2 regions of the Clostridium sp. LIBA-8553 genome follow, and region 1 is predicted to be linked to the other one. Evidence: a T-box and tRNA genes for the amino acid it is inferred to sense, from the RefSeq annotation. Region 1 holds a T-box; the other holds one or more tRNA genes.
What was found. A T-box is a leader RNA that pairs with one kind of tRNA and senses whether it is charged. The one in region 1 lies ahead of pheS (phenylalanine--tRNA ligase subunit alpha), so its partner is inferred to be a tRNA-Phe.

Region 1 (7,228 bases):
AAAATGCTAGTTAGGTCATGAATTTTATTACTTTTGATTTTGGTAATAGAGGACGGCTTAAAACCGTCCTTTTTTATTTATATATTTGTGTTGGCTAAATTCTATCGGAGGTGAACAAGATTAGTAAAAATTTTGCAATCAATCAAGAAATAAGAGAAAAAGAGGTTAGATTAATTTCTAACACAGGAGAGCAACTTGGTGTTGTATCTGGAAGAGATGCACAAAGAATGGCTGATGAAGCTGAGTTAGACTTAGTTATGATTTCGCCAAACGCTAAACCACCAGTTTGCAAAATAATGGATTACGGTAAATTTATTTATGAGCAATCCAAAAAAGATAAAGAAGCAAAAAAGAAGCAAAAGGTTATCAGTGTTAAAGAGATAAGAGTTAGCCCAACTATAGAAAAGCATGACTTAGAAATAAAAGCTAAGAATGCTAAGAAATTCTTAGAAGCTGGAGACAAAGTCAAGATAACTGTAAGATTTAGAGGAAGAGAAGCTGAGCATTCACATGTTGGTGTTAAGATATTAGATAATTTCTTAGCTCAATTAGAAGAAGTATGTACAGTAGAAAAGCCTGCTAAATTAGAAGGTAGAAACATGATAATGATTTTAGCTCCTAAAAAAGCGTAACTTGAGAGGAGGATACTTACAATGCCAAAAATGAAAACTCATAGAGGTGCAGCAAAAAGATTCAAGAAAACAGGAACTGGAAAGTTAAAGAGAGCTCACGCTTTCACTAGCCATATCTTAACAAAGAAAAGTGCTAAGAGAAAAAGAAATTTAAGAAAAACTGGTTATGTTTCAACTGCACAAGAAAAAGCAATGAAGAAATTATTACCATATCTATAAGATAAAACACGGAGTAGGAGGTCTAGAAAATGGCAAGAGTTAAGAGAGCGGTAAATGCTCGTAAAAATCATAAAAAAGTTTTAAAACTTGCAAAAGGATACTATGGTGGAAAAAGCAAGTTATTCAAAACTGCTAACGAATCAGTAATAAGAGCATTAAGAAATGCTTACGTTGGAAGAAGATTAAAGAAGAGAGATTACAGAAGATTATGGATAGCTAGAATAAACGCAGCTACAAGAATGAATGGTCTTTCATACTCAAAATTCATGAACGGAATGAAATTAGCTGGTGTTGATATAAACAGAAAAATGCTTTCAGAGATAGCTATAAATGATCCAAAAGCATTTGCTGATTTAGTTGAATTAGCTAAAAAGCAAATAAACGCTTAATATCAGATGCGAGTTTATCTCGCATTTTTTTTATATACTATTTATATTTTATAAGTTTAATTTTATTCAGAATTTTTATCTGAATAAAATTAAACTTATTTGCAATTACAATTAAATAAAAATTACTTTTAACTTCTAAAGATAAGACAACTTTACATATATAAATTAAAATTAAGATATAATAAGTATAAAATAAAAGATATAATATTTAATTTGAGTTGGGGGTTTAATTATGTACATTAAACTGACAAAAAAAATAAAATTTAGTGCTGTTCAGATTTTAGCTTTAGGATTTTTTATTGTTATTTTCTTAGGCGCTATAATATTAAGTCTTCCAATATCTTCTAAAAGTGGAGAGCCTACTGCGTTTTTAGATAGTTTATTTACTTCAACATCAGCAGTATGTGTTACTGGACTTATAACCCTAAATACGGCAGAACATTGGAATTACTTTGGAAAAACCATAATAATAATCTTAATACAAATAGGTGGATTAGGATTTATGTCATTTACTACTTTATTTGCCTTAATGGTTAAGAAAAAAATAACTTTAAGAGAAAGACTTCTTATACAGGAAGCTATGAACACATTCGGCATACAGGGGTTAGTTAGAATGATTAGGTATATATTAGCATTTACATTTTCAGTAGAGATGTTAGGTGCATTATTATTATCAACTCAGTTTATACCTAAGTTTGGATTTTTAAAAGGGGTTTACTATAGTATTTGGCATTCAATTTCAGCTTTTTGTAATGCGGGATTCGACTTATTTGGAGATAATCTAGTTGGCTATGCTAATAATAAAACTGTAATACTAACAATTGCAGCCTTAATTATTATTGGTGGATTAGGATTTACTGTTTGGTCAGAGTTATACAATTTTAAAGGATATAAGAAATTATCTTTACATTCTAAAGTTGTAATAATGATAACAGCAATTCTTTTAATTGGTGGAACTATTCTTATGTTCATCTTTGAATATAATAATCCTAATACTCTTCAAAATATGAGTTTTGGTGATAAAGTGACTAATGCTTTCTTTGCTTCGACAACTACAAGAACTGCTGGTTTTAACTCAATATCTACTACTGATATGACTTTAGCAGGGAAATTTTTAACTATATTATTAATGTTTGTAGGTGGTTCACCAGGATCAACAGCAGGTGGTATAAAGACCGCAACATTTGGTATAGTAGTTCTTACTTTAATCTCTATAATAAGAGGTAGAGAAGATACTGAAGTATTTAAGAAGAGAATTTCAAAAGAATTAGTATATAAGGCTTTTGCCGTTTTATTTATAGGTTTTGGTATAGTTGTACTTGGAACATTAATTTTAGCAGTTACGGAACCAGGGTTCTCACTAGAATATATACTGTATGAAGTTACATCCGCGTTTGCAACAGTTGGTTTAACATTGGGAATGACTCCATACCTTTCAGCAATAGGAAAAATAGTAATAATCATAACTATGTATTTAGGAAGAGTGGGTCCTATGACTGTAGTTTTAGCTTTAACTAATAGAAAGAAACCTAGTGCATACAAATACCCAGAAGATAAAATATTAATAGGATAAGTTAGGAGTGTAAGGCTTATGTCAAGTAAACAATTCGTTATTATAGGATTAGGAAGATTTGGAGCATCAGTAGCTAAGACTTTATATGCTTTAGGTCATGATGTTTTAGCAATTGATTCTAATGAAGATTTAGTTCAAGAAATATCAGATAGTGTAACTCATGCGGTTCAAATGGATGCAACAGATGAAAATGCTTTAAGAACTTTAGGATTAAGAAATTTTGATGTTGCAGTTGTTACTATAGGAGCTAATATACAGGCTAGTGTTATGGCAACATTACTTGTTAAAGAGATGGGAATAAAATATATAATAGCTAAAGGTAACAGTGATCTACATGCTAAGGTTTTATACAAAATAGGAGCAGATAGAGTAATTTTACCTGAGAAGGATATGGGAGTTAGAGTTGCTCATAACTTAGTTTCTTCAAGTATTTTAGATTATATAGAATTATCACCTGACTATTCTATAATTGAAATAGAAAGTCCAAAAGAGTGGTATGGAAAGTCAATGAAAGAATTAAGTTTAAGAAGTAAGTATGGAATAAACGTAATGGCTATTAAGAGACACAATGAAGTTAATATATCTCCAGATGCAGATGACGTTATTAATAAAGATGATATAGTTGTAGCTATAGGATCTGCAGAAGATTTAACAAAATTAGAAGGAAAGATATTTAGACATTAATATCTTTTAGGAAAGGATTATTTGCTTTGTTAGAGATAGAAAGTAAAAATAATAACTTATTTAAAGAGATAAAAAAATTAAAAGAAAAGAAGCATAGAATAAAAAGCAATAAATATATTATTGAAGGTCTAAGATTTGTAGAAGAGGCCATTAAAAGTAAGGTATCCATAGATTCAATAATATTTACAGAGGGTTTTAAAGAAAAAAATCCAGAGTTTTTCTTAAATATTAATGAGGATATAAAACTTATACAAATGAATGGTGCTCTTTTAAAGCAACTTTGCTCAACTGAAAATCCACAAGGGGTTATTGGTGTTATAAACATGCAAAATAAGGAATTAAAAAGTGGAGAGCTTGTTGTTTTAGTAGATAAAGTTCAAGATCCAGGAAACATGGGAACAATTATAAGAACAGCCCATGCAGCAGGGGCAGCTGGAATAGTTATGACAAAAGGTACTGTTGATATATATAATGATAAAACATTAAGATCAACAATGGGTTCAATATTTTATATTCCAGTTGTTGAGGATGATTCTTTAGAATATGTAAAATCATTGAAAGAAGATGGATATAGGCTTGTAGTAAGTTCGCTTCAAGGAAAAAATAATTTCTTTGAGGAGAATCTACAAGGAAAGATTATGATTGCTGTTGGCAATGAGGGAAATGGTGTTAGTGATGAGATATATGAAATTGCTGATATAAAGGTTAAAATTCCTATGCCAGGTGAGGCAGAATCATTAAATGTGGCTGTAGCTACTTCTATAATGATATATGAAAAAATAAGACAATCATTTAATTTAAATTAAGGGGAAAATATATTCTCCTTAATTTTTTTGTATAGGTATAAACTTTAATTGCTATTTTAGGAAATACGAATCATAAAAGGTTAAAATATAATAAATCCCTTGATTATGCATAGTATTATATGTATAATATACTTTGAATTGAATAGATAAAAACATTGATAGAGAGAGTAGATGTAGTAATTTCTTTTCAGGGAAAAGATGCCATAGACTGAAAGCATTTTAAGAAAACTATATTGAAGTTCACTCTGGAGTTCTAACTGTGAAATTTAAAGTAGCAGTTAGCGGCATGGTCGTTATTTAAAATTAAGTGAGTACTAATTTATTTTAGTGCTAATTAGGGTGGTACCACGGATATGAATACCCCGTCCCTTGTGTTTATAGGGATGGGGTTTATTTTATTTTCTTGGAGTTGTGTCAATACTAGAAAAGTGACAATAAAAGGGCCATATAACCTTATAATATTTAAAATAAGGGCTAATTTAATAAAAGAAGATTTTTATATTTAGATAAAACATACTTTAATTCAGTAAAGATTTTTAATTATATTGAATTTGAGTTTACTTTATCTAGGCAAGTAGAACCTTTAATAGGAATATTACGGTTCCAAGAGCTTTAAGATAAAATCTAATATATTAAGTATATATCAGGAAAGGAGAATAAAAATGCAAGATAAGTTAAATCAAATTAAAGAATTAGCTTTAGTAGAAATTAAAGAAGCTAAAGATAGTACTACTATTGAAGCAATAAGAGTTAAATATCTTGGTAAAAAGGGAGAGCTTACAACTATATTAAGAGGAATGGGAGCTCTATCTAAAGAGGAGAGACCAGTAGTTGGTAAATTAGCTAATGAAGTAAGAGAGGCTTTAGAAGTTGAGTTAGAAGCTGTAATAAAAGCTGTTAAAGAAGCTGAAAAACAAGAAAAGTTAAAAAATGAAGTAATAGATATTTCAATGCCTGGAAAGAAACAAACAATAGGAAAGAAACATCCATTAGAGCAAACTTTAGATGAAATGAAGAAAATATTCGTTTCAATGGGATTTGCTATAGAAGATGGTCCAGAAGTTGAGAAAGATTACTACAACTTCGAGGCTTTAAATATTCCTAAAAATCATCCAGCTAGAAGTGAGCAAGATACGTTCTACATAAATGATAATGTAGTTTTAAGAACTCAAACTTCTCCAGTTCAAGCTAGAGTTATGGAAAAACAACAGCCACCAATAAAAATGATATCACCAGGTAAAGTGTTCAGATCAGATGCTGTTGATGCTACACACTCACCAATATTCTATCAAATGGAAGGTCTTGTTATAGATAAAGATATAACTTTCGCAGATCTTAAAGGAACTTTAGAGTTATTTGCTAAGAAAATGTTTGGTGATAAGGTTAAAACTAAGTTCAGACCACACCATTTCCCATTCACTGAGCCATCAGCTGAAATGGATGCTACATGCTTTGTATGTAACGGAAAAGGATGTAAAGTATGTAAAGGAGAAGGTTGGATAGAAATACTAGGTTGCGGTATGGTTCACCCTCAAGTTTTAAGAAACTGTGGAATAGATCCAGAAGTTTATAGTGGATTTGCATTCGGTTTCGGTGTAGACAGAATGGTTATGCTTAAGTATGGAATAGATGATATAAGATTATTATACGAAAGTGATATGAGATTCTTAAATCAATTCTAGTTTTAAAATAGGAGGTAAAAAAGATGAAAGTACCATTTAATTGGCTTAAAGATTACGTTGATATAGATATGACAGCAGAAGAGTTAGGCGATGCTTTAACTTTATCTGGATCAAAAGTAGAAGAGGTCGTAACTGCTGGAGCAGAAATAGAAAATATAGTTACTTGTCAAATAGATAAAATAGAACAACATCCAGATGCTGAAAAGCTTAAAATTTGTCAAGTAAACATAGGATCAGAAATGATTCAAATAGTAACAGCTGCGGATAATATGAAAGAACATGATAAAGTTCCAGTAGCTTTACATGGCGCAATATTAGCTGATGGAAGCAAAATCAAAAAAGGTAAATTAAGAGGAGAAGTTTCAAACGGAATGTTCTGTTCAGAAGAAGAATTAGGAATTGCTGACGGAAAAGAAGTTATTGGACTTATGATTTTACCAGAGGATGCTCCAATTGGAGTTTGTATAAAAGAATATTTAGGACTTAATAAACAAGTTTTAGATTTCGAAATAACTTCAAATAGACCAGATTGTTTAAGTGTTCTTGGAATGGCTAGAGAAACTGCTGCAACAACAAGAAAAACTTATAGAATGCCAAACACTAAGTTTGAAGTTAAATGTGATAAAAATATAAATGATGAAATAAAAGTTACAGTTAATGATGAACTTTGTAACAGATATATGGCTAGAGGAGTTAAGAATGTAAAAGTAGCTCCATCACCAACTTGGATGCAAGAAAGATTATTAGATGCTGGTGTAAGACCAATAAACAACATAGTTGATATTACTAACTTTGTTATGTTAGAGCTTGGTCAACCAATGCATGCTTTTGATAGAAGAGAGTTAAAAGCTTCTAACATAGTAGTTGAAAGAGCTAAAGATGGAGAAAAATTCACAACTTTAGATGAAGTTGAAAGAGAATTAACTTCAGATGTTCTTTGCATAAAAGATGGAGAAGAAATAGTTGCTTTAGCTGGTATAATGGGTGGATTAAACTCAGGTGTTAAGGATGATACTACTGAAATAGTATTTGAATCAGCTAACTTTGATGGAACAAATATAAGAGTTAACTCTAAAAACTTAGGATTAAGAACTGAAAGTTCATCAAGATTTGAAAAAGACATAGATCCAAACTTAGCAGTTTTAGCTTTAGACAGAGCATGTGCTCTAGTTGAAGAATTAGGTTGTGGAGAAGTTATGGAAGGAACTATAGATGTCTACAACAATGTTAAAGAAGAGAAAAC
Region 2 (7,228 bases), 620 kb from region 1:
CCATTAACTAAAAAATAGCTTTTTTTACTATTATATAATTTAGAAAGCTTTTCTTCAGCCTCCTTAATTATGCCCTCTGGATGCTGAAGGTTGTCTAATCCTTCAACTTCAGTTAAATCACCTTGTAAAAGTATTTGTTCTAAATTCTTAAATCCTCTTCCCATTTTATGTCCTGGCATTGAGAAAGGGATTATTTCTTCCTTTAAGTAACTTGATATTCCATCAATTATAGGAATATTTTTCAACGCTATCCTCTCCTCTATTTATCCTAATTTCTTCTTATAAATCTCTTCTTTTAATCTATTTTTATAGAATTCATAAAACTCACTATTTGCATCACAACTTATAGCTTTTTTCTCACATTCTGTGCATATTAATTTTCCTCGTATCATTATACCACAGCCTTCTTTTCCACAAATTATACAAATTGATTTACTCATAGATAACACTCCTTAAAATTCTGTTTTTCTATATTTTTTCCAAATGGTATTTTTCTATACATACTATGCTACAAAAATATTTAAGTAAATAAAAATAAATATTTTTTTTATTGTAGCACAAACTAAAGTTATAAATATTTAGGAGGTTTTTTCAATGAGACAGGAAGTTATTTCTTATTTATCTACAGAAAAAGAAGATTTATTTAATCTTTGCAAATTTCTACATGATAACCCTGAAGAAAGCTACAAAGAGTATGATGCTTGTAAATATATATGTAATTTCCTAAGAGATAGAGATTTTAAAGTAACAGAGAAGTTCTTAGACTTAGATACTTCTTTCTATGCTGAAAAAGGAAATGGATACCCTAAGATATGCTTTTTATGTGAATATGATGCTATTAAATCTAAAGGCGGCCATATAACTGGCCATAATCTTCTTAGTACAATTTCAATTACAAGTGCCTTAGGTTTAGGCAAAGTTATTGAAAAGTCTGGTGGAACCGTAGTATTAATAGGATGCCCTGGAGAATATTTAGGTGGAACTAAAGCAACTTTTGTTAGACAAGGTGTATTTGATGATATAGATGTAGTTTTAACAGCACACCCAGATGTCACTACTTCTGAAAGTGGTACATCTAAAGCGATTATTCCTCTAAAAGTGACTTTTAAAGGAAAGGATGGATTAAGCTTTTTAGATTTTGATAGTTTTACATCTTTAGATGGTACTATGTTAACTTTTAATGTAATAAATGCTTTATCTAAGGGATTTTGTAAAGAAGCTAATATACATACTATTTTATCTCAAGGTGGTGTTACTCCGCTTCTAAGACCTACTGAATCAGAAGGCAAGTTATATATAAGAGCAGAAAATACAAAAATAGCAAAATGTATAGAAAATAAAATCAGAAATATAGTTTCTTGTATTTCTGATACTATGAATTTAGAAAGCTGCGTTCAACTTTATGAACCTCCAAACGAGGAACTTTTATCAAACCAAATCTTAAATAGATTATATAGCCATAATTTAAAAGAAAATGGAATAATAAATATAGGAAAACCAAGAGATATAGATGCAGGACTTTCACTTGGAGCTGTAAGTCATAAGGTTCCATGTATTCACCCTTATATAAACATAATTGATGATATAAATATTAAATATGGAACTAAAGAATTTGCTGATGCAACAATATCAGGCTTTGCTCAAGAACAAGCACTCTCAGCCTCTTATTCACTTATTTCTACAGCTTTAGATCTTATAGAAAGTGATTTCTTACTTTCAGAGATTAAAGAAACATTTAATTTATCTAAAGAAAGTTTATATTAAAAAAAGAGAGTCTTAAAACTCTCTTTTTTATTAACTAGCTATGCTCTTTTCTAATTTATCAACAAGCTCTCTGCTTGGCTTAAAATAGAACTTATGATATCTGTCATCTTTTTTATATACACAACAATAATGACCTGTTACATCTAATAAACTACAAACATATTTTCTACAAGAAGAAGTTTTAAATTCTCTTGCTTTTTTAGAATCATCTTTTCCTAAATAAACAATATTATTTATCTTAACATTTTCTAATGTTGATTGTTCATTAGACTTCATTTTATGAATCATTAGTTGGTTAGCTACAATAGAATATTTATAGCTTGTATTACATTTTCTATACTCTCTAAAGAATATAACTAATGTTAAGACTAAAAATATTGGATCTGTTATTGTTTCTGCTCTAAAAGATTCAATTTTAAAATTTCCAAAAAAATTTGATAGGCTTATAGCTAAACTCATACAAATTATACTAATTACAATAGCTACATCCCTTCTTTTTTTGACTATTTCCTTGTGCATAGTGCCCATTTAAAAATCCCCCGACTTTTAATATTATAAACAAAACACATTATACTAATTTTCATAAATTAATTCTACCTAGATAAAGGTAAAATTTTATTGATTTTAATCTAAATTCTTCATATTTAAAGTTTATATCAATTGTATTGCTTGTACCTCATTATTTCTGTTGCTTTCTTTATTATATATAAATTAATTGCAAAAATTCTCTTGATTTTATCTTAAATAACTTGTTTAATGGTAGTTGGAACACTAATATAACTTAATACTTTGGGAGGGAGAAAATGATTCAAATATATAAATCTTTAAGTGAAAATGATGGGACTTTAAAGAAAATTGATTCCCTTGAACCAGGTTGTTGGGTTAATATAATCGCACCTTCTCAAGAGGAGCTACTTCTTATTTCTAAAAAAACTGGAGTTCCTTTGGAATTTTTAAAAGCATCTTTAGATGATGAAGAGACTTCTCGTATAGAAATAGAAGGCGATTTTATATTAATAATAGTCGATATTCCTTTTACAGAAATGGAGGATAACTCCTTAACATATGATACTTATCCATTAGCAATAATTCATACTAAAAATGAATTAATTACTGTATGTTTAAAAAATAGTAAGGTATTAACCGACTTCTCTTCAAATAAAGTTCGTAATTTTTACTCTTTTAAAAAATCAAGATTTATTTTACAAATTCTAAATAGAGTTTCTACATATTATCTTTTATATTTAAGACAAATTGATAAAAAAAGTATTATGATAGAAAAACGACTTCACAAATCTATGAAAAACAGAGAGTTAGTTCAATTGCACTCATTAAGTAAATCATTAGTATATTTTTCAACATCCTTGAAATCTAATGAAATAACATTGGAAAAGATGTTGAAGCTTGACGTTATTCAAAGATATGAAGAAGATAAAGATGTCTTAGAAGATGTAATAATAGAAAATAAACAGGCTATTGAAATGACTGAAATATATAGTAACATTTTAGGCAGTACTATGGATTTCTTTGCTTCTGTTATTTCTAATAATCTAAACATAGTAATGAAATTCTTAGCTTCTGTTACAATACTTATGTCAGTATTAACTGTTATTTCAGGTATATATGGAATGAATTTTGACTATATACCATTATTACACCATCCAAATGGATTTTTTATAGTTATGACTCTATCTATAATACTTTGTGGTGTAATAGCATTTATATTATATAAAAAAGATATGTTTTAAATTACATGTAAACATAGAAAAATTTAAGCATATAATTAACTAAAAGAGTATTGAGAGCAATTTTGCTCTCTATTTTTTTAGGAGGTTTTATGATGAAATTTCAAAAACTCAAAATTGGAGATACAATCGGTATTGTTTCTCCTGCTAGTGGAGATAATCCTGATGTAATAAACTACAATATATCTTCATTTAAAAACCTAGGCTTTAAAATTAAAGAAGGGAAACATTTAAGAAAGAAAAATGACTACTTAGCTGCTTCAGATAAAGAGCGTGCTGAGGATTTAATGAGAATGTTTGAAGATAAAGATGTAAAGGCAATAGTAGCTTATAGAGGTGGTTATGGATGTATAAGAATTTTACCTTATTTAGATATTGGATTAATTAAAAAAAATCCTAAAATTTTATGTGGTTATAGCGATTTAACTGTTCTCTTAAACTATATATCACAAAAAACAGGATTAGTAACGTTTCATGGTCCAATGATAAATTCTAAGATCAACTCAGATGAATTAACTAAGAATAGTTTTCTATCAATGTTAACTGATGAAAGCAATTTAATTAACATACCTACCAAAGATTTTAAGATAATAAATAAAGATTTGTTTAGAGGAACTCTTTGTGGAGGAAATTTAACAATGCTATGTAGTTCTCTCGGAACTCCTTATGAAATAAATACTAGAAATAAAATACTTATGCTTGAGGATATAAACGAAGAAAATTACGCTATAGATAGATCTTTAATACAACTAAAACTTTCAGGAAAATTAGATTCATGTAGAGCCTTTTTAATAGGTCACTTTACTCCGTATAACCCCAAAACAATTAATACTATCATTTCTATATTATCACCTTATAATAAACCAATAATATATAATATGCCTTTTGGACATGATTATCCTAATATAAGTCTTCCGATTAGCTCTTCTATATTATTTGATCCAACTAAAGAAAAATTAATAATAAAATATTAGTAAAATGAAAAAAGTGGATTTATCAAAGATAAATCCACTTAATCCTTAGTGTTTGGAATAAAATTTAGTGTGTATATGTAAATTTCTACAAAGCAAAAACCTCAGTAAATTTACTGAGGTTTTTTATGGAGGCGCCACCCGGATTTGAACCGGGGAATAAAGGTTTTGCAGACCTCTGCCTTACCACTTGGCTATAGCGCCACACTGGTGGCTCGAGCAGGAATCGAACCAGCGACACGAGGATTTTCAGTCCTCTGCTCTACCGACTGAGCTATCGAGCCTTACCACCAAAGAGCAATTGCTCTTCACAAGTATTAATTATATAGATATATCTGCAATATGTCAACATGTTTTTTGAAAATTTTATATGTTTTTTTATAAAAATATACTTATTCAATTAATATCTACTAAAAAATACAATATTACATCAAAAAAACATCTCTTTGTAGCCATATTATTAATTCTACTTAATAAAATACTTTTCTGTGATAAAGATCTACTCAGCTAAAAAATAATTGTCTATATTTTTATTATATTCTCATACCTAAAATTTGTTCACCTAATTTATACAATTTAAATTAATTATATCTGTTTATAAAATTTATTTAAAAAGTTATCAACATATAAAATGAATTATATTTTATCAACACAATTTTATTATACTTTTCAGTTGTGTTTTAGGTGAATATTAATTTTTAGATAAAACTATAAAACCACCTTAATAATTAATTCTAATAACTATTAATTTCAAGCTGTCACCGTTCCTAGATAAATTTAAATAAAATTCAGAGGCCTAATAAGATTTCTACATTAAACCTTATTTTATCTACTTAAGATAATGACATCATGAATTTTTATAATGAATTCTCTCTTTGGTTTGTTTAAATATATAAGTTCAAAATACAAAATTGAAAATTTTGATTTTATCTTAAAATTAGTAGGTTGAAGAAATGGTTAAAAATTAATACTGATTTAAAAATAATTCAGCTCCTAAATAACACTTTCAAAAAGTTAAATTTATTTATATCCTTTGCTTAATTTATTATATTAAATATTATAAGTTTTATGACAAGCACTTACTACTCTGAAAGTTATCCACAAAAACAATTTATTTTTTTTAGTTTTAAATTCTGTGGATAATTTTTAAAATAAAAATATCCACAGAAAAAATTATTCTAAAAGAATAAAGTTTTCATGTGGATATCTTAATATTTCACAAAATAAAAAAGCTTGAATTAAAATTCAAGCTTTATCTTACCTAGCGACCATCTACTCTCCCACACAGTCTCCCGTGCAGTACCATCGACCGTAAAAGGCTTAACCGTCGTGTTCGAAATGGGAACGGGTGTTACCCTTAAACGCATCATCACTAGATTTGGCTCCTCGAAGAGGACTCGAACCTCCAGCCTATCGGTTAACAGCCGAGTGCTCCACCATTGAGCTATCGAGGAATACTGACCTGGCGACCACCTACTCTCCCACACAGTCTCCCGTGCAGTACCATCGGCTTCTAAAGGCTTAACCGTCGTGTTCGGAATGGGAACGGGTGTTACCCTAAAGAACATCATCACCAGATTATTAGAAAGATTTTGTTCTTTCAAAATTGCACATAATTAATACTATATTTGGTCAAGCCCTCGATCTATTAGTATCAGTCAGCTGAACATGTTACCATGCTTACACCCCTGACCTATCAACCTTGTGTTCTTCAAGGGATCTTACTAGCTTACGCTATGGGAAATCTCATCTTGAGGTTGGCTTCACGCTTAGATGCTTTCAGCGTTTATCCATTCCCGACTTAGCTACCCAGCTGTGCTCCTGGCGGAACAACTGGTACACCAGAGGTCAGTCCATCCCGGTCCTCTCGTACTAAGGACAGCTCCTCTCAAATTTCCTACGCCCGCGACGGATAGGGACCGAACTGTCTCACGACGTTCTGAACCCAGCTCGCGTGCCGCTTTAATGGGCGAACAGCCCAACCCTTGGGACCTACTTCAGCCCCAGGATGCGACGAGCCGACATCGAGGTGCCAAACCTCCCCGTCGATGTGGACTCTTGGGGGAGATCAGCCTGTTATCCCCGAGGTAGCTTTTATCCGTTGAGCGATGGCCCTCCCACGAGGTACCACCGGATCACTAAGCCCGACTTTCGTCCCTGCTCCACTTGTGGGTGTCGCAGTCAGGCTCCCTTCTGCCTTTGCACTCTACGAACGATTTCCGACCGTTCTGAGGGAACCTTTGGGCGCCTCCGTTACTTTTTAGGAGGCGACCGCCCCAGTCAAACTGCCCACCTAACAATGTCCTGTGACCAGATTCATGGCCGCCAGTTAGAATTTCAGTACTGTCAGGGTGGTATCCCAAGGATGGCTCCACTAAGGCTGACGCCCTAGTTTCCTAGCCTCCCACCTATCCTGTACAGACAATACCAAAACTCAATGCTAAGCTACAGTAAAGCTCTACGGGGTCTTTCCGTCCAATCGCGGGTAGCGAGCATCTTCACTCGCACTACAACTTCGCCGGATTTACAGTTGAGACAGTGCCCAAGTCATTACGCCATTCGTGCGGGTCAGAACTTACCTGACAAGGAATTTCGCTACCTTAGGACCGTTATAGTTACGGCCGCCGTTTACTGGGGCTTAAGTTCACACCTTCGCTTGCGCTAAGTGTTCCCCTTAACCTTCCAGCACCGGGCAGGCGTCAGCCCCTATACATCAGCTTACGCTTTAGCAGAGACCTGTGTTTTTGC

Region 2: it has a tRNA-Phe gene. The T-box ahead of pheS (phenylalanine--tRNA ligase subunit alpha) is inferred to sense a tRNA for this amino acid. The anticodon was not compared.

Annotation. Positions count from the first base shown of each region.
Region 1 is NZ_CM173489.1:2,632,159-2,639,386, reverse strand. Features, by position in the region: ribosomal protein L20 leader region at 1-81, shown strand, start outside; gene infC (translation initiation factor IF-3) at 111-632, shown strand; gene rpmI (50S ribosomal protein L35) at 654-851, shown strand; gene rplT (50S ribosomal protein L20) at 881-1,240, shown strand; gene AC2JAQ_RS11705 (TrkH family potassium uptake protein) at 1,473-2,813, shown strand; gene AC2JAQ_RS11700 (potassium channel family protein) at 2,832-3,497, shown strand; gene AC2JAQ_RS11695 (TrmH family RNA methyltransferase) at 3,524-4,303, shown strand; T-box leader at 4,450-4,676, shown strand; gene pheS (phenylalanine--tRNA ligase subunit alpha) at 4,966-5,985, shown strand; gene pheT (phenylalanine--tRNA ligase subunit beta) at 6,009-7,228, shown strand, end outside.
Region 2 is NZ_CM173489.1:3,247,591-3,254,818, forward strand. Features, by position in the region: gene AC2JAQ_RS14765 (aminotransferase class I/II-fold pyridoxal phosphate-dependent enzyme) at 1-245, opposite strand, end outside; gene AC2JAQ_RS14770 (sigma factor G inhibitor Gin) at 264-440, opposite strand; gene AC2JAQ_RS14775 (zinc-binding metallopeptidase family protein) at 595-1,764, shown strand; gene AC2JAQ_RS14780 (DUF6106 family protein) at 1,795-2,292, opposite strand; gene AC2JAQ_RS14785 (magnesium transporter CorA family protein) at 2,568-3,512, shown strand; gene AC2JAQ_RS14790 (S66 peptidase family protein) at 3,602-4,483, shown strand; tRNA gene AC2JAQ_RS14795 (tRNA-Cys) at 4,610-4,684, opposite strand; tRNA gene AC2JAQ_RS14800 (tRNA-Phe) at 4,689-4,764, opposite strand; rRNA gene rrf (5S ribosomal RNA) at 5,740-5,857, opposite strand; tRNA gene AC2JAQ_RS14810 (tRNA-Asn) at 5,860-5,934, opposite strand; rRNA gene rrf (5S ribosomal RNA) at 5,941-6,058, opposite strand; rRNA gene AC2JAQ_RS14820 (23S ribosomal RNA) at 6,109-7,228, opposite strand, start outside.